4 regions of the Bacteroides sp. AN502(2024) genome follow, and region 1 is predicted to be linked to each of the others. Evidence: riboswitches for the same ligand, from Rfam matches in the RefSeq annotation. Region 1 holds a riboswitch; each other region holds the start of a gene.
The links. Region 1 has a riboswitch for cobalamin ahead of AB9N12_RS11125 (PKD-like domain-containing protein). Riboswitches for the same ligand answer to the same signal wherever they lie in the genome.

Region 2: another riboswitch for cobalamin. It lies ahead of AB9N12_RS02965 (anaerobic ribonucleoside triphosphate reductase); the one in region 1 lies ahead of AB9N12_RS11125 (PKD-like domain-containing protein).
Region 3: another riboswitch for cobalamin. It lies ahead of accC (acetyl-CoA carboxylase biotin carboxylase subunit); the one in region 1 lies ahead of AB9N12_RS11125 (PKD-like domain-containing protein).
Region 4: another riboswitch for cobalamin. It lies ahead of AB9N12_RS01870 (ribonucleoside-diphosphate reductase subunit alpha); the one in region 1 lies ahead of AB9N12_RS11125 (PKD-like domain-containing protein).

The regions. Positions count from the first base shown of each region.
Region 1 is NZ_JBGFSP010000003.1:2,858,259-2,863,020, forward strand. It holds gene AB9N12_RS11125 (PKD-like domain-containing protein) at 1-1,137, opposite strand, end outside; cobalamin riboswitch at 1,300-1,499, opposite strand; gene AB9N12_RS11130 (DUF4998 domain-containing protein) at 1,709-3,202, opposite strand; gene AB9N12_RS11135 (DUF4959 domain-containing protein) at 3,219-4,622, opposite strand; gene AB9N12_RS11140 (RagB/SusD family nutrient uptake outer membrane protein) at 4,653-4,762, opposite strand, start outside.
Region 2 is NZ_JBGFSP010000003.1:744,651-749,412, forward strand. It holds gene rseP (RIP metalloprotease RseP) at 1-773, shown strand, start outside; gene nrdG (anaerobic ribonucleoside-triphosphate reductase activating protein) at 987-1,445, opposite strand; gene AB9N12_RS02965 (anaerobic ribonucleoside triphosphate reductase) at 1,448-3,841, opposite strand; cobalamin riboswitch at 3,881-4,069, opposite strand; gene AB9N12_RS02970 (hypothetical protein) at 4,155-4,346, shown strand; gene AB9N12_RS02975 (TolC family protein) at 4,602-4,762, shown strand, end outside.
Region 3 is NZ_JBGFSP010000003.1:707,869-712,630, reverse strand. It holds gene AB9N12_RS02830 (acyl-CoA carboxylase subunit beta) at 1-105, opposite strand, end outside; gene AB9N12_RS02825 (acetyl-CoA carboxylase biotin carboxyl carrier protein subunit) at 123-635, opposite strand; gene accC (acetyl-CoA carboxylase biotin carboxylase subunit) at 658-2,172, opposite strand; cobalamin riboswitch at 2,303-2,507, opposite strand; gene AB9N12_RS02815 (DUF3575 domain-containing protein) at 3,022-4,299, shown strand; gene AB9N12_RS02810 (DUF5119 domain-containing protein) at 4,296-4,762, shown strand, end outside.
Region 4 is NZ_JBGFSP010000003.1:447,643-452,404, reverse strand. It holds gene AB9N12_RS01875 (ribonucleotide-diphosphate reductase subunit beta) at 1-78, opposite strand, end outside; gene AB9N12_RS01870 (ribonucleoside-diphosphate reductase subunit alpha) at 102-2,621, opposite strand; cobalamin riboswitch at 2,683-2,887, opposite strand; gene AB9N12_RS01865 (threonine/serine exporter family protein) at 2,995-3,762, shown strand; gene AB9N12_RS01860 (threonine/serine exporter family protein) at 3,764-4,249, shown strand; gene AB9N12_RS01855 (DUF6064 family protein) at 4,260-4,762, shown strand, end outside.

The DNA of each region.
Region 1 (4,762 bases):
ATTAGAACTAGCATTATAAACGCTATGGTCGAATCCTACAACGATGTATCCTCCCCACGCTCCCAATGAGACATGACTGACTACTGCATTCATCCGGGTTTCAGCATAATGGCATGCTTCTGCTTCCGTTTTTCCGCTTATTTGTTGTACGAATTGTCCGGGTGCGGGCAGAATATTATATACCGTCACTTTGCTACTCGAACTTCCTGCTTTGGGAGCACGGTAGCGAGCTGCTTCGTCCGATTGCAGGCATTCTATAGTTTGTATAGCTTCTACCGAAATATCACCGTCTGTTCCCGTTACTTTCACTTTGTACTCTCCTGCTGCCGGAGGCATAAAAGTAAAGGTTGGCTTTGTTTCATCCGGATACGGTTCTCCGTTCACTTCCCATGCATAAATGGTATTCTCCGTGTTGTCTGTAATAATAGGAGCCACATAGGCAGCGCGTCCTGCAGGTACAGTTTGACGTTCATTTTCAAAAGTAATGTTGAGTTTTCTTTGGGGTGCTACCCGTATGGTAGTTGTTGCTTTCCCCGTTCCGTCTTCGTTGGTTACTTTAAGTGTAATATGGAAGGAACCTTCATTTTCCGCCACGAATGTGTACTCTTCCTTATCACCTATTACAGCATCTTTTTCATTCGTCCATTCATAGGTGCTTCCTTCCTTGAAGTTTACAGCGGATTTGATAGTGACACTTTCTCCTACATACGTAGAATAATACTGGATTAATGACACTGACGGGACCATCTTGTTCATAACGTCTATCCGGAGTTCTTTTTGCACACTTCCGTTTTTCGCGTCTACCCTGAAAGTGAAGAACTTTTTTCCATCTGCAGGAGATGAATAGGTGAATGAGGCATCTGTACTGACTATTTTGCCTTTTTCATCTTTCCATGTATATACAGGGGCGATGGCATTATCCACAATAGGGGTGATGGTGATTTCTTTTAGTATTTTGACAGGATAAATCCCAGTACCATTGTCAAAGGTAATCACCGGTGGATTCTTTGATTCTTCTTCCGGAGCGATTACTCCATCGCCTGCTCCCAAATTGTGCTCGTTCCCACATGAGGTGAGAAGGACAATAGAGCAAAGCATCAGTAAATTAGCGGTTGTTTTCCAAAATTCATTTATCATAAGCATACTTTTAATAGGTTGCCGATAGAAATGATAATGGATTTTACCACTGGATGACAGATGTCCCGGTTAGATAAATAGAAGAAGCCTTTCTCTTTATACACAGTAGTGAATGTGTATGTAAAGAAGAGCGACGAACCACCTCCTGTATGCCGCAGGAGTAAAATCCAAACGAAAAGAGGCAGGTCTTCTGGCTTATTCCCTTATTTGCAGCGCCTTCCCAGATAAAATATCCAGTGGCAAATTGCTACAAACTATACTGTTGTCCAATAACAGTATGGAAAAATACAGCAGCGGCTACTGTTACCGATTCTCACGGTATTCCCTTTTAATCTTCGATAACTCATATTATATTGCATGCAATTCGATATAGCATGGTAACGAAGAACCCATTTTCAGATTACAAAGATAGTTATCTTTTTATATATTATGTCTCTTTTAACTATTTATTTCTCATTACGTTAAAGGGACGACAAAATGTTAATAGGACAGGTATGAACTATGAATAGATAAAAAACAAGACAACATTCAGAAAAGCGAATGTTGTCTTGTTTGCTAGGATAAGAAATAATTAATATAGCCCTATCTCTGCTATACTTATATTATAAATAGATTCAGAATGTGGCGTAGAAACAGCTACCTTTACATATCGGGCTTGTTTGCCGCCCTCTACAAATGGAATGATATTCACCTCTCCGGTGCTATGTCCGATTTCCAATTCTTCCAGATAAGTGGCATTTTCCCAAATTTCGGAATCTTTGGATACGAATATTTTGACTATGCCGGGACACCAGGAACGTTTGTTCTCATTATCGAAATAGGTTTGCACAAGTTTCAGCCCTTGCAGGTCTCTTTCTGTCTTTAAGTCCAATGTCAGTGAATAAGTCGTCAATTCTTTTGTTCCGTCAGGTTCCCAACTTGTTTCAACATTATCATCTGTCAGGCGTTCCAGATAGGATTTGTAGTTCTCAGCATCGGCCGGAGAAGAAGTGAACCTCAGGTTTGAAAGGTCGAAGAACGAATAATCGGGAACAGATGTTGCTCCTTTTTCCTCGAAATATTCAGCCTGCGCCAAATTGGAGTAATGTTTGTTGTAACGTTCCACTACAAAATCCGGATTTAATTCGTGCAGTGTCTTTAAAACAAAATCACTTAATGCAGCATCATATACCTTGCTTTGGGCAGTTTGGGCATCGTTCACTAACTCATCACGGATATAACGATGTTTTCCTAATACAAGTTTCTTCAGATTGGGTAGATTCAATAAGTCCGAGAAACTGCCGATGGTCCAGTCAAAACTGATTTCTTCGACAGTAGAAGCCCAATGATCCGGAATATCTTCGTCAAAACCGAACTGGCGTTTCATTTCCTGCTTGAAGTCTGCATTGAATAATCTGATGTTATCAAGTTCCGTGGGGGTGAACACGATTTCATCGTCACAGCCGGGAATACGGCCGGAGCGATAAAGTTCTACCGGTTTGGATGTATCTATTGCGTCGGGCAATAAGTAATAAAGTTGATTGACCAGTTGTTCATCCAGTTCGATTCGTCCGGTACTACCATCTGTCCGGGTATATGTCAGATAGGCTTCTGTAACATTTTCTTCCCATCCTTGAAAGAGGAGAACCAGGCGATCCTTCAAGAAATAATGATTGGAGATAATTTGAGTGAACGATTGTACCATCTCATGGTTGGGCGTGTACGGGCGACCGTAAATCGTGCTCTTTAAAGATGTATTTCCTTCTTTGTCAGTCGAACATACTGTTATTTCGTAATTGCCGTCCTCCAAATCCGGAATGTTGAAACTATTTGTTTCCTTGTCCAATAGCTGTTCTTTTACAATTCCGTCTTTCGACCAAGTGACTTTTATTTTATCAATTACCGGATCGGCACTGTTTGTCCAACTGACAATCAGCCTATTCCAACCGGGACGTACAACCAGGTCTGTACATTTACCGAGATAACGGATAGGACCGTCACCTGCATAGTCCTTATAGGTATCTTCCAAAGACTCGCAAGATACCATTGCTAAGATAACTACTAATAATCCGATGTATTTTTTCATGTTTATACCCCTCCTTTTAATCTTTATCAGAATATATTTCAAGTTCATGCAATGTCAGGTATTTCGTCAGTTTGTTTGTCGTATCATCACGCTCGTACGCTGACGGATACATATTATAGGCTCCATTAAATTGGATCTTCAAATAACGGAATCCCTCTTTTTGTAAGTCAATATTGATGCTCATTGATTTATAAATCGCACTGGCATCTTCCAATAGGCTTAATGTACTGAAACAGTGAGCTTTTTTGACTCCGCCACAAGTTGCTGCATGATAAGTCCAGCGCGCGTCATCGTCTATATCCGGATCGTCCTCGAATGAACTTAAAATTTCCCATTTCAAATTATTCCAGTCGGAACCGGAAACGTCTTGTCTGCAACCGTATATGGTTATGGAGCATGGCAGTTTATTCATCAGGTATCGTTTGAAATATTGCGGTCCTTGATAAGATGCTGAAGTACTACTGCCGCCCCAGTCTATAAAAGATTTGGCACTAAAGGAATATCTGCCGATATGACGATAAGCATAAAATCGGACTTCAGATACCGGGCGCATCTTCTTCAAATCAATATACATAGGCTCGGAATTTTCACCTACTCCGTTTTCTTTTGAAAGGAATGTATAATAATGATGTTCATTTTGGGTCTCGAACCAAGCGGTTCCCTTATTATCCCCGTCCGTCAGATACTGAATTCCGATTTTCTCTTCCGGCACTTCCAGCGAATTATGATAGACAATCTCAAAATTGGACGGTTCGAGTTTTTCCACATTGAAAGCCTGAATGTTCTCCCAAACCTTTTCTTTCACAATATATCCGCGGTAATCTTCAGCACGTACAATGATAGTGTTGTACGTATTTTTTTGTTGTGGTGTGTAATGCCTGATATCTTGGCCGGCGTTTAACGGGAATGATTCGAGTAATATCGTATCTTGCCGGTTATCTAACGGATTGATGCCGAGATAGAATACATGCGCCATTCCCGTAGTACCTTCGGGGTTGTTGTATTCGAGTGTGCATCCGTCCCAGCCGGATTTCACTTCCGCACTGTTGATAAAGCAGATCGGTGCAGAGTCCAATGTGCTGAAAGTTACATCGATCGGTTGTGATTCTTCATTATTCCGTTTTAGGAATGATACATGTGCCGGTACATCGCTTGTTTCCTCATTGAATCCGGTAATTGCCAGCAAGTCCGTCGAATTGCTTCCTGTCTTTAATATATTATTGCCGTACACATCCTTGTAACGCACATTTATGGCTATCACATCCGGATCATCGGGCAGTTTGTAGCGTAGCACTGCACCGCCCATTGCCGGAGTAAACTGGAAAGCACCTGCCGGCAAATCTACAGTAAATCCCTCTGATTCGTCATTGCAGGAAACAAAGGTACAAATTGCTATTATTAAATAAATGAATCTTTTCATACTTGTATTGTCTTTTAATCAATTTAACGATTACCAGCCGGGATTCTGGACACATCCCGAGATCATTACTTCTTCGCTGCCGATAGGGAAGAAGTAGTCGCGTGGAGCTGTAAATCCCCGTTTCTTCCATACGATAACCG
Region 2 (4,762 bases), 2.1 Mb from region 1:
AAGCCTCCGTCTATATCCCGGAAGATCTGATGCAACGTCTCTTAGCAGACAGCGTCCGCTTCGCCTCCTACCGTTTCCCATACGTTATAGACAGCGTAATGGTAAACTCTCCTGCCGCACAAGCTGGACTCCAGGCAGGAGACAGTATCATCGCCCTGAACGGAACGCCGATCTCTTTCTCCGACTTTAAAGAAGCGATGGCAGAACGTAAGAAAAACGAAGCAACTCTGCTCAAAGACAGCATAGATCCGCGCCTAATCACGCTGATTTATGTGCGTAACGGGGCAACAGACACACTAAGCATGCGCGTAGACTCCGCCTACCTGATGGGCGTAACCGCCTGTCTCGCCACAGACCGTCTGCTCCCTATGGTGAAAAAAGAATATACCTTCTTTCAATCCTTCCCCGCAGGTATCTCTCTCGGTGTGAAAACCCTGAAAGGCTATGTAGGAAACATGAAATACCTCTTCTCGAAAGAAGGAGCCAAACAGCTGGGCGGCTTCGGAACGATCGGCAGCATCTTCCCTGCTACTTGGGACTGGCATCAGTTCTGGTATATGACAGCCTTCCTTTCCATCATCCTGGCTTTCATGAACATCCTCCCTATACCCGCATTGGACGGTGGCCACGTGCTCTTCCTCTGCTACGAAATGATAGCCCGACGCAAACCGAGCGACAAGTTTATGGAATACGCCCAGATGACCGGTATGGTCCTACTCTTCGGCCTATTGATATGGGCTAACTTTAATGATATTTTGAGATTTTTCTTCTAGGATTTCGAAGCATAGACTCAGACAGGACAAAATTGAGGAGACTGTCTAACAGGTATCAGTAATAGAAGTCACCCCTGCCAAAGCATATTCTGGCAGGGGTAAAATCGTTAAAATAGGACTTGTTAAATAGCCTCCTCAATTTTTAGTCTATGAGGATTATGATGGAACGCTAGGGTGACCTTGCCAGAGGTTTGATGCCGAGCAATAAGCAGTTTATTTCAGTTTCAAGATCCGTTGATTACTGCTTCCCCTGAACTCCAGATACGGAGAGAAAAGAGCCTGTTCGAAGCGTCCGTCCACCAATACGTTTATATAATCAAGGGCAGCGTTCAAGCGGGGCTTTGCCTTGATTTCTTCGTAACTATATCCTGTATAGCACCACACATTCATTCCCGTCTCCTCTTTCACCCGTTTCAGTAAAAGCAGAAACTCTTCCGGATGGAAAAACGGATCACCACCGGAAAAAGTAACGCCATCCAGTAAAGGATTTGCTTTGATTTCACGGATGATGGCCTGTATTCTTTCTTCCGTCAATTCTTTCCCCGCCTCCGGATTCCAGCTCTCCGGGTTGTGACAACCGGGACAGTGATGGGAACATCCGGCAAGATAAATAGAGTAGCGGATGCCCTCACCATCGACAATCGTTTCAGGATAAGTCCCTAATAAATTCATTTCTACAAGTGTTTTACACGGTCTCTCTCTTCTGCACGTTTAGCAGAGTTCCAAGAACTTAAGTCACCCGTCAGATAACCGGTGATACGGCGCATACGGAGGATGCTTTCACTCTGGCACACCGGACATTTATCGAAGATAACTCCTTTGTACCCACAGTCATGGCAAGTATCTACCGGATGGTTGATAGAGCCGTATCCGATTCCTTCATCGTGCATCACCTTCACAATCTTGGCGATGGCACGCACATTCTTCTGCGCTTCGCCATCCAGCTCCACATACGTGATGTGTCCTCCGCGCGTAATAGCATGGAACGGAGCTTCACACTTGATTTTCTCAACGATACTGATCGGTTCTTTCACGTCTACGTGGAAAGAGTTGACATAATAGTCGCGGTCTGTCACACCGGGGATTGTTCCATATTTCCGGCGGTCCATTTTGGTGAAACGTCCCGAAAGTCCTTCGGCAGGAGTAGCCAAAACAGAGTAGTTCAGGTTATATTTCTTTTTATATTCATCCACTACTTTATTCATTTCCATCACCGCTTCATACAGTGTATCCCATGCTTTCCGGTTGTGTCCGTGACCTTGTCCGTAGAGAGCCACCATCGCATTATGACCACCGATAAAACCGATACCCAGTGTACCGCTACGCAATACATCGCCCACCTGTTCGTTCGCCTTCAGTTCTCCGCCTCCTTTCCACACATTATTTCCCATCATAAACGGGAACTGACGTGCCAAGGCCGTACGTTGATACTGATAACGTTCATAAAGCTGGTCGGCTACGAGCACCGCCATATTATGTACGGATTCGATAAAAATTTCTTTAGCCTTCTGTTCGATGGCATCTTTGTTGCGTTCATCTTCTACCAGGCTTTCGGCTTTGATGCGGGCTTCGATAGCCAGTCTCGGCATGTTCAGCGTAGTGAATGAAAGATTACCACGGCCTAAAGAAGATTTTTCTCCTGCCACGTTCTCAAAGACGCGGGTACGGCATCCCATCGTCGCCAATTCGTAGACGTAACGTTTCGGATCGTCCGCTCTCCATTTCTCGTTTTGGTTGAAAGGTGTGTCGAGGAACATGAAGTTCGGGAACAACGCTTTCGCCGTGGTCTGGCAAGCCTTCAACAGCAAATCGAAATTAGGAGCTTCGTAACGGTCGGTTATTGCCTCTTCGATATTTTCCGCTTTCATCGCTTTCTCAAAGTCTTTCTCCGAGTAAGAAACTCCGTCTTTCACCTTGAAGATCTGAATCGGGAATACAGGTACCTCACCTCTTGTACCCAATCCTTCAATGGTGGCTTTCAGCAATTCTTCGATAACCATCCGACCTTCGGCAGAAGTGTCCGTACCGTAGTTGATGGAACTGAATACCACCTGATTACCCCCACGTGAATGCATCGTGTTGAGGTTGTGGATAAATCCTTCCATGGCCTGATGAGTATCTTTGCGGGTCTGCTGATAAGCTTTCTCGACAATACGGTCAAGGTGCTCCTTGTCTATAATGATTTGTAAAGCGACCAAAGCGATGCGCAATGTTTCGCGTTCAGCTTCAGTTGACTTGATAGACGGAAGATGTTCTTCAATCAATGTGCGGATGGATTTCTCATCGGCCTGATTTCCGTTTTCCATGGCGACATAGAAATTGATGAACGATGCCAGATGCTTCCGGAAAGATTTGGCCACCCCTTTTGCCATGAAGAAATCGAAAGCAGGAATGGCTTGTCCGCCGTGTTGCTCATTCTGGTTGGTCTGAAAGATAATGGTAGCCAGCGTAGCATAGCTTTGGATGCTTTGCGGGGTGCGGATGCTACCGTTCTTTGTGCGGAAACCCCGCTCAAAGAGGTCGTCCATATCATATTGGATACAGGTAGTCGTTTTTGTCGGATAATAGTCCAAGTCGTGGATGTGAATATCTCCCAACTGGTGTGCTTCGGCAAAACGTTTCGGCAACAGGTATTTATAAGTATAATCTTTGGTTACTTCGGAAGCGAACGTCATCATCTGTCCGGCAGGCGTATGACTGCTCATGTTGGCATTGCTCAAGTTGATATCATTCTTGTCGATAGCAACGATACCGTCCATCACTTGCTTCATGTGGGTTTTCTTATCACGCTCCGTATTCCGCCATTCGCGATAAATAATATATTTCTTCGCTACTTCCGGACGTACTTTCATCAACGACTTTTCTACTAAATCCTGAATCTCTTCTACAGTAATAGTAGGAGTAGTAAACTGACTGATTACATTCATCGTGATGTCAGCCACCAACTGCTGCTCATCCTGAATACCGGTTGCACTGAATGCCTTACTGATTGCATTCTTGATTTTACTGATAGAGAAATCTTCTCTTTTACCATCACGTTTGATGATACAAATTTCCGCGTAGTTCATAACTTTAACTCCCGAAAGTTTAAATTTAAAATGTTAATAACTAAAAGAAAAAGCTCCGGCAGGTCTTCTGACTTATCTCTCCCTCGCAACACCTTCCCACACCGCCATCGATGCAGTGGCTTATTGTGCGGATTCTTAGAGAATTACAGCAGCGGGTACTGTCGCCGATTTACACAGCGTTCCCTCATTGGCTAAACCTCTTTCAGCTCCGAAACCGGATACAAAGATAGAAGATTATCCAATATCCCGGTTCGCTTTTAACATTAAATTTGAGGAAACTTTTCTTTCATGCTGATACAGAAAGTTTTCCAAAATGGAAAACTTTCTTCTTATTTTAATGCAAAAAGTATTCGGTTTTCAAGCAATACTTCCAAAAGATTCGCTCGCGGATGATCGTTCTTATGTGGTACATCAGAACAAGCCTTATCCGAGTGGTTGGTTGCAAGAAAACCTGTACTTCTTTCTATTCTTTCCCCTATTTGACATTCCATCTATCATTCGTTAAAAAACATTATATTTGAGCCGGTATAAGGTTACAAGTTACTTGTTTTTTTTCATAATTTTGCAACCCGAAAACAGAAAACAAGTATCAATATGAAACTAAGATATAATCAAATCGCCATTCGCTACAAGAACAAAATGGAAGACTTTCACAGTTGGGGTGTAGCAGCACAGATTTGATAACCCTTCATTTTTCACTACAGAGGATTTACTAGAGAGAATTCTAACTTCTAACTATTCATTAAACTTATTTTCATTTATGAGCAAGAAAAGATGGCTCATAGTGCAGCTATATGCCGTGCTATGCAGTCAGGGAGTGTTTGCCCAAACGCTTGACAGGAGGGTATTGGGTATTGATGAAATGTTCCGCCTGGCAGACGAGAACAGTCAGAGTATTCAAACGTATAAAACCGGAAAAGA
Region 3 (4,762 bases), 2.2 Mb from region 1:
TTTACCGTTTTCATGTTGCTTCTCTATTTTATCAGCGCCTCCACCAAGAGAAGCGATGCGGTCACGTTCCTCGAACGTGGCGTATGCTTTATTCATTTCTTCCATAATGCAATCCGTTCTTATTATTGTGCAATCGGTTCTAATGTTATTAATGTCTGTTCACCGGTTATGTTATCACCTTCTTGAACCAGAATTTCTTTGATGCGGCAATCCGAAGTCACTTTGTAGTTGCTCTGCATCTTCATTGCTTCGATAACGATGGCGGTATCTCCCGCTTTCATTTCCTGACCGGCTACAACAGGTATTTTCACTACCTTGCCCGGCATCGGAGAAGTGATGCAGTCGTTCTGTTCCTCTTCCCCTTGCTTGCGCATCCGCAGATATTTCGCCTGGCTGTCCACAATTTCTACATTGAAACTGCTATAATGCGTATTTACTTTATAGCTTTTCCCGTTATCACGGCGAATCAGCTGTGCGTTCGAACTACGTCCGTCCATCAAGATATTACAAGTGCCGTTTTCCGCCATCACTACGTCTGCTTCAAATGTTTTTCCGTCAATGGTAAGCACCACCTTGTTATCTTCCTTGCTGACTAACTCTACTTCGGCTACACGGTTTCCTATATGAATTTCCATAATTGAATTCTTTTTGTTAAAATTAGATTCTCAATACTCCCTTGTGCAATCCGAACTCTTTCCATTTGCTGATAGGACGATTGTCGGTAGCCACACCGCTGTTATTTTCTTCGAGATTCATTAAATAGTCTATATAAGCAGCGATCAGGGCAATATTTTCGGAACGTTCGCTGGTGCGCGTAATACGTTGTTGCAGAAGTTTGCTGTTCTTGGCGATGAATCCTGTGTCATAATGGCCTTCCACGAAATCGGGAGTGTCCATGATGGCACGCAGATAGCTGATGTTGTTTTTCACACCGGTCAACTTATATTCGTGGAGCACACGGCGCATCCGCTCGATAGCATATTCGCGGTTGGTAGCCCATACAATCAGTTTACCGATCATCGGATCGTAGTAGATGGGAATTTCATATCCCTCGTACACATAACTGTCGATACGTACCCCGATACTGTTCGGTTCTGTAATCTGTTTGATGATACCGGGGCTCGGCATGAAATTCATTTCTGTATCTTCGGCACAAATACGACATTCAATGGCATGTCCGCGTTGCCGGATATTTTCTTGCTTGAGTTGGAGCACCTGTCCGTCGGCAACTTTAATCTGCTCTTTCACCAAATCTACTCCAATCACTTCTTCCGTAATCGGATGCTCCACCTGCAAACGGGTGTTCATCTCAAGGAAATAATAGTTGCGGTGTTTGTCAACAAGGAATTCGATGGTACCTGCACCGATATAGTTCACCGCTTTAGCCGCAGCTACCGCCTTTTCACCCATGTCTTTCCGCAGTTCGGGAGTGACGAAAACCGAAGGAGTCTCCTCTACGATTTTCTGGTTACGGCGTTGTACGGAACATTCGCGTTCGCACAGATGAATGACGTTTCCATGTTTGTCACCAAGAATCTGGAACTCGATGTGATGAGGCTCTTCAACGAATTTCTCCAGATAAACCGTGTCATCGCCAAAAGAAGACAATGATTCGCTCTTGGCAGTGGTATAAGCCTCTTCCACTTCTTCGGCACAGTGGATGAGGCGCATTCCCTTTCCACCACCGCCCATAGAAGCTTTCAGCATCACCGGATATCCGATTTTATTGCAAAGCTCTATGGCTTCTTCCACACTTTTCAAATTGTCTTGCGTGCCGGGAACGACCGGTACTCCCGCCTCAATCATTTTGATACGAGCAGCAATTTTATCTCCCATGGCTTCCATTGTTTCCGGATTGGGTCCGATAAAGATGATTCCTTCCTCCTGACATCGACGGGCGAAGGTAGCATTCTCCGACAAGAAGCCGTAACCCGGATGGATGGCGTCTGCATGAGCTGCTTTCGCCACTTCGATGATTTTTTCTATATTCAGATAACTCTCTTTGGATGCTGCCGGCCCTATGCAATAAGCTTCATCTGCGTAAAGCACGTGCTTCGCGGTCCGGTCTGCTTCGGAAAAGATAGCGATACTTGTTATCTCCATCTCTCGGCAGGAGCGCATCACCCTTACGGCAATTTCACCGCGATTGGCTACTAAGATTTTTTTTATCATACTTTTCTAAATTAAGTACATACATATTCATGTCTTCCCGTCTAATGGACATACTCCACCCGACGAAAAACAGTATTTTTTGATTTGGGGCTTAACAAGTGATACTCTTTCTCCTAACCCACGAGGAGGAGAGCGTCTTACGCAAAATGGCAGGTCTTCTGACTGACTCTTGTCTTATTTGCCTTCCCGATTAACATCAGTGGCGTTAAATTGGTTCATTAATAAGACATTGAACAGAGCTTCACAGCAGCGGGACTGTCTGGGATTTACACCCGATTCCCTATTAATCGTTGTCCGTTGGATACGGATTCTGAACCATTTCGGAGGGCAAAGATAAAGAAATATTAAATAAAACGTCTCTTTTTTGCACGAAAGTTACAATTTTGTGCAATGCTTATTGATACCATTTTTTGTTTTTATACACTATGATTATTTATTCTTTTAGAATATCAATGAAATCGGTAAGTAGTGTATCGGATCGTTTTTCAATTGCACTCTTCTTGGATCTTTATCCCCCTCAACGCTTCCGTGATAGCCGGGACGAGCAGACTGATCCTTAAGGATTGTAAGGAATAATGGGGAACTGATGGGGATGTAGTTTGTTGAGTAGAATGCTCTATCTCCTTGCAAGAGATGGATTAACGTGTGCAAAGTTATAATAAATTATGGAAAAATAAAGGGCTTTCATTGTGTTTTTTAACATCTCTGCTACAAGAAAGCTATAATGTTTAGCGAAAAACGATCTAAATGACATATTACTCCGCTAATAATCAGCAGAATACATGCTAATTACATCTCTTGCAAGGAGTTGGTTCATCTCTTGCAAGGAGACGAACTTAAAGATGGCACATGAACATGATAAGAAAACTACTTCTTCTAATATTGATATTCTATGGCGGCTACCTGTCGGCACAGACCGTGCATGAAGTGCGGGATTCTGTGAAGATATATTTCCGGCAAGGGAAGATAGACTTTGTCCCTTCCCTGAACAACAACCAAACTGCATTAGACAGAATAGCGGATAGCCTGCGCATAACCTATGCCGACTCCGTTTACCGGTTGCAAAAGATTCTTATTGTGGGCGGTGCATCTCCCGAGGGGAGTATCAAATTCAACAAATGGCTTTCCGAGAAACGTGCGGGCGTGTTGTTCGATTACCTTTCACGCTATGGATCGCTGCCCGACTCACTGAAGACCACCAACTTTCTTGGGCGTGACTGGAACGGTCTTATCCGTCTGGTGAAGAATGACCCGAATGTTCCTTACAGAAAGGAGACATTGGCTCTGCTGCGTGAGATTGCGGACGAGGCGCAGGGAAACGCTCCCACAAAAGGTGACCACTTGAGACGCATCCAGCGGCTGCGCGGTGGCGTGCCTTATTATTATATGTACAAAAACCTTTTTCCCGAACTTCGTGCCTCACAGTTATACCTGTGGTACAAGAAGACATGGAACCCGGTGGCTCCGATGCCGAAGCCCAAGATGGAAATCCCCGTTCCATCGATAGATACCGTATTCATCCATGACACGATTTACATAAACGTGCCGTGTCCCGAAAAACCTTTTTACATGGATGTGCGGACGAACATGCTCTATGATTTGTTGACCGTGCCCAACATTGGGGTGGAGCTCTATCTCGGTAAGAGCTGGTCTGTTGTTGCTAACTGGATGTACGGCTGGTGGAAGACAGACCGTCATCATTGGTACTGGCGTGCTTACGGAGGTGACATCGCCATGCGCAAATGGTTCGGCAGAGCGGCCAAGGAGAAGCCGCTTACCGGGCATCACCTCGGTGTTTACGGGCAGATATTCACCTATGACTTCGAAACGGGAGGACGTGGCTACATGGGAGGTAAGCCTGGTGGCACACTTTGGGATAAGATGAACTACGCCGCAGGTGTGGAATATGGATACTCGCTCCCCATTACCCGGAGACTTAACATCGACTTCACTATCGGCATGGGCTATTGGGGCGGAATCTACCACGAGTATAAGCCCGTGGACGGTTGCTACGTGTGGCAGTGCACCAAGCAACGCCATTGGTTCGGCCCGACAAAGGCTGAGGTGTCGCTCGTCTGGCTCATTGGGCGTGGTAACTACAATAAGGAGGAAGGAGGCAGGCGATGAACACAAAAGTGATTTATGCCGGTTTAGCCGCACTGTACCTGATGACGCTGAGCGTACTTTTCTCTTCTTGTGGGCATAAGGACTTGTGCTACCAGCATCCACACATGAAGACCATCCGAGTGGCGTTCGACTGGCGGAATGCTCCCGATGCATCCCCTAAGGGCATGACTGTCATGTTCTATCCGATGGACGGATCCACGTACAGGCGCTTCGATTTCCAAGGGCTTGATGGCGGTAAGATAGAGCTTCCGGTCGGTGAGTACCGTGTCATCTTCCACAATAATGATTCCGACGTGGATCTTTGCTACGGAATGGAGGAATTTGACACCCATTTCCACTACACCCGTCAGGGGCATATATTCGAGCCCGTATATGGCAATGCAGCTATGCCGGCACCAAACGCAGTAGAGGACGAGCTGGTGTGCATCAGCCCGGGTGAGATGGTTGGCGGGCGTGTCATGTC
Region 4 (4,762 bases), 2.4 Mb from region 1:
AATCATTTTTCTAAGACGGATTTCCGTATCGCCTGACGGATTGAATAAGGCGTTCTTTTTCAGTTTTATAGTTTCCATTTGTTTCTATTTATTTTGATATCTTATGATGCACAACTTTCACATTCTTCCACTTCCAGGGATTTACTGCGGACATAATAGACCGTTTTTACTCCACACTCCCAAGCTAACAGGTAGAGATTAAGTACCTGTTTCATCGTAAATTCATTGGTAATATAAAGATTCAGACTTTGTGACTGGTCAATGTGAAGCTGACGAATACCGGCAGCACGGATGCTCCATGTCTGGTCAATCAGATATGCACCTTTATATATCCAGAATGTCTTGTCCGACAAGGAGGGAGCTACTCGTGGGAGCATGGCACCTTTCTTCTCTTCGAGAAAGAAACGTTTCATCACCGGATCGGTTCCGGCAGTGGTTCCTGCAATAATACTGGTACTGCTGGTTGGGGCAATGGCTAATAGATAAGCATTACGCATACCGTAAGTTGCCACTTTTTCCGATAGTCTCTTCCAATCAGATGAAGTATAGCCGCGTTTGATGAAATAATCTCCGGTCTGCCAATCGCTTCCCTCGAAATAAGTATATCTTCCTTTTTCTTTTGCCAGTTCTGCACTGGCCTCTATCGCGGCATAGTTGATACGTTCAAACACTTTATCCATAAAGTTAAGATGTTCTTCACTTTCCCAACGGATTCCCCGGATGGCAAGCGCATGGTGATAACCGCTGACTCCAAGGCCGATACTACGATAACGATGATTGGTTATTTGAGCATAAGGAATAGGGTAGAAGTTCAGGTCGATCACATTGTCAAGCGCACGAACCACTGTCGCCACCTTTTCTTTCATTAATTCTTCATCCTCCAACGGTAGATGTCCGAGAGAAAGACTGGCGAGATTGCACACCACGAAATTTCCGGGGCGAACCGTCTTTACTACTACCGTATCACCATCTTCGGTACGAACTTCAGTAGAAACCGATTCAATAGCCGACATGTTCTGTGCGATTTCCGTGCATAGGTTTGAGCAATAGATAATACCCTGATGAGCATTCGGATTGGCACGATTCACTATATCCCGGTTGAATGTAAAAGGAGTACCTGTTTCTACAGCCGACCTTAATACCAGTCTGACTATATCTTTGATGCTAATCGTTCGTCTGGAAAGACGTGGGTCATTCACACAATCCCAATACCTCTTTTCCCATTCTTCCCCGTAATAATCTTCCAGACAATATCCTTTGATAGTCATAATCTCATTCGGACAGAACAGATACCACTGCTTATGTAAATCTTCTTTTGCCATTTGCCAGAACAAGTCCGGATAGCATACGGCAGGAAATATATCATGAGCTTTCATACGGTCGTCCCCATTATTCGTGCGGAGCTGAAGAAATTCAGGCAAGTCTTTATGCCATACGTCCAGGTATACCGCCACAGCCCCCTGACGCATTCCTAACTGATCGACAGCTACGGCAGTATCATTCACGAGTTTCATCCATCGGATTACTCCACCTGCCACACCTTTGAAACCTCGTATGTTTCCACCCGCAGCACGTACCTTTCCGAAATACATTCCCATACCTCCGCCAAACTTACTGACCATGGCAAAGTTGTCTATACTGCGATAAATGCCTTCCAAACTGTCAGGCACCGTATCAATAAAACAACTGGAAAGTTGATGATAAGGTTTACGGGCATTGGAAAGGGTAGGAGTGGCCATCGTTACTTCCAGCTTGCTCAATAAGTCGTAGAACTTCCTGACCCATTGCAACCGGTCGCGTTTCTCCGGCATGGCAAGATGTAAAGCTATTCCTAAATACATTTCCTGCACAGACTCTATAGGTTCATGTGAGTGAGTACGGATCAGGTAACGTTTGGAGAGCAGGTCGAGCCCTGAATAATTAAACAGTTTATCCCTTTCCGGACAAATGAATCCTGCAGCTTCTTCTATTTCCTGTTGTGAATAGGAATCCAGGATATAGCTGCCGTATAATCCTTCATTCGTCAGATAACGTAATTTCTCATAGAATGAATGTATACCTGAAATCCTTGCCTGTTTTTCCAGCTTTTCTGTCAGTTGAAGATTGAGTAACCGTGCGGCTATAAACTCCCAGTCTGGTGCTTCCTGTGTGGTCAGTTCTACTGCCGCTTTGATAAGTGCCGACAAGCGTTCGTCTGATGACATTTCCGGCTTGCAGAAACTGGAAAACTTTTCCGCCAACACAGTCAGACTATATTCATTACCGGCAAAGTCTTTCTGTATTTCCTTTAACACATCCATCATTTGCGGATTGCCCGTCTCCGTGGTGATATCGTTGAGCGCTTTTCTGCGTTCCGTACGTTGCCAGCGATAGAGAATATAATTTTTGGCTTCTGCATAAAAGCCGTGCTCCATCAGGCAGCGTTCTACTTCATCCTGTATCCGTTCTACATGGCAGTTTGCACTATTACTATGTACAAACTGTTCTACTTCATTCACCATTTCCTGAATGGTTTCTTCCACTATTTCCTGGCCTGTACTGGCGAAGCTTTTTTTAATTGCAACGGCAATTTTCTTCCTGTCATAGGACTCCGTTGTCCCATTTCTTTTGGTTATTTGCATGAGAACCTTATAAAAAATGTTGTTGTATCGTTTCGAACTGTATCCCTAATCCCACGAGTAGAAACAGTCTTTAATGAATGGCAGGTCTTCTGACTAACTCCCTTCCCTGATTCCTTCCCGGCCTACCATTCACAGCCAGTGGCAAAAGTCTTTATCAGAAAGTTATGGAGAATCACAGCAGCGGGACTGTCCGGGATTTGCACCCGGTTCCCTTTTAATCCAGGACAACCGAATGGTTATCCGGAACCGATTCGGAAACAAAGATAGAGAAATTTGTAATTAATACAATATTGTTTCAAGAAAAGAATCTTCATGATGTCATACGCTATTGTTTTTTTTGTACTTTTGCGCCCAATTAAAAAATATCATATTTATGAGGACAGGAGACTCTTTATTATCCGTAGGTAAATTTATTGCAGAATATTCAGCGCATTTGATGGGAGCCGGAGTACACACCTCGCGGGTAATACGCAATACAAAGCGTATTGGGGAGGCTTTTGGATTAGATGTAAAGTTAAGCGTATTTCATAGAAATATCATTCTGACTATTATAGACAAAGAAACAAACGAGGCTTGTAACGAAGTCATAGACATTCCTGCACACCCGATCAGTTTTGAACATAATTCAGAGTTGAGTGCCTTGAGCTGGGAAGCAGTAGACAATCATTTGTCGTTGGAGGAGCTGAAAGATAGATATAAGAAGATTATTTCTGCTCCACGGATACACTCGCTGTTCGTTCTATTATTAGTAGGATTTGCCAATGCATCTTTCTGTAAATTGTTTGGTGGTGATTTAATTTCCATGGGCATTGTGTTCTCGGCTACAATTACAGGATTCTACCTGAAGCAGCAAATGCAGATGAAGAAGATAAACCATTATATCGTATTTATTGTCTCGGCCTTTGTTGCTTCCCTATGTGCATCTACCACCTTGATTTTTGATACAACCTCCGAGATAGCAATGGCAACCAGCGTACTTTATCTTGTGCCCGGCGTTCCCTTGATAAATGGCGTGATTGATGTGGTTGAAGGATATGTGTTGACAGGATTTGCCCGTCTGACAGAAGCCTCTTTGCTGATTATTAGTATCGCTATCGGACTTTCCTTCACATTACTAATGGTAAAAAACAGTTTAATTTGATATGATAGCACTTGACATTCTTACTGACGGATTTTTTGCAGCAGTGGCAGGTATCGGATTTGGTGCGATTTCCGATCCTCCTTTACGTGCATTCAAGGTGATTGCCATACTGGCAGCGTTGGGACATGCCTGTCGTTTTTGCTTAATGACGTATTTAGGTGTGGATATTGCCACAGCTTCTTTGTTTGCCGCATTAATTATTGGCTTCGGCAGTTTGTGGCTGGGGAAAAAAGTATATTGTCCGATGACGGTACTCTACATTCCGGCATTGCTTCCCATGATTCCGGGTAAGTTTGCCTACAACATGGTATTTTCACTCATCATGTGTCTGCAGAATGTAAATGATCCGGATAAGCTGGACAAGTTTATGTCAATGTTCTTCTCTAACACTCTGATAGCAAGTACAGTGATTTTCATGTTGGCGGTAGGAGCTACTTTCCCGATGTTCCTGTTCCCACGTAGGGCCTTTTCATTAACAAGACATTAAAAACTTTTTTATGGAGATTTTTTGGAGAACAATTGCATATTATAATTCAGCCACCTGGCTTTTACAGATAGCTATTATCCTGATAGGTATTACATTGACCGGATTGCTTATCGGCCGACCACGCCCGTGGGTGAAAATGGCGATGAAGTTCTATATGATAGGTCTTTATACATGGATTTCCGTGGTCTACTATTATATCTATTGTGAAGAACGCAGTTATAATGGGGTGATGGCACTGTTCTGGGGTGTTATGGCTGTCATTTGGATATGGGATACAATCACGGGATATATAACCTTCGAGCGTACCCACAAATATGATTTACTATCTTATGTCCTGCTGGCCATGCCTTTTATATATCCTTTGGTTTCATTGGCACGCGGACTCTCGTTCCCGGAAATGACTTCTCCGGTAATGCCTTGCTCGGTAGTTGTGTTTACCATTGGATTATTACTGCTGTTTGCACAGAAGGTCAATATGTTTCTGGTATTATTCCTTTGCCATTGGGCATTGAT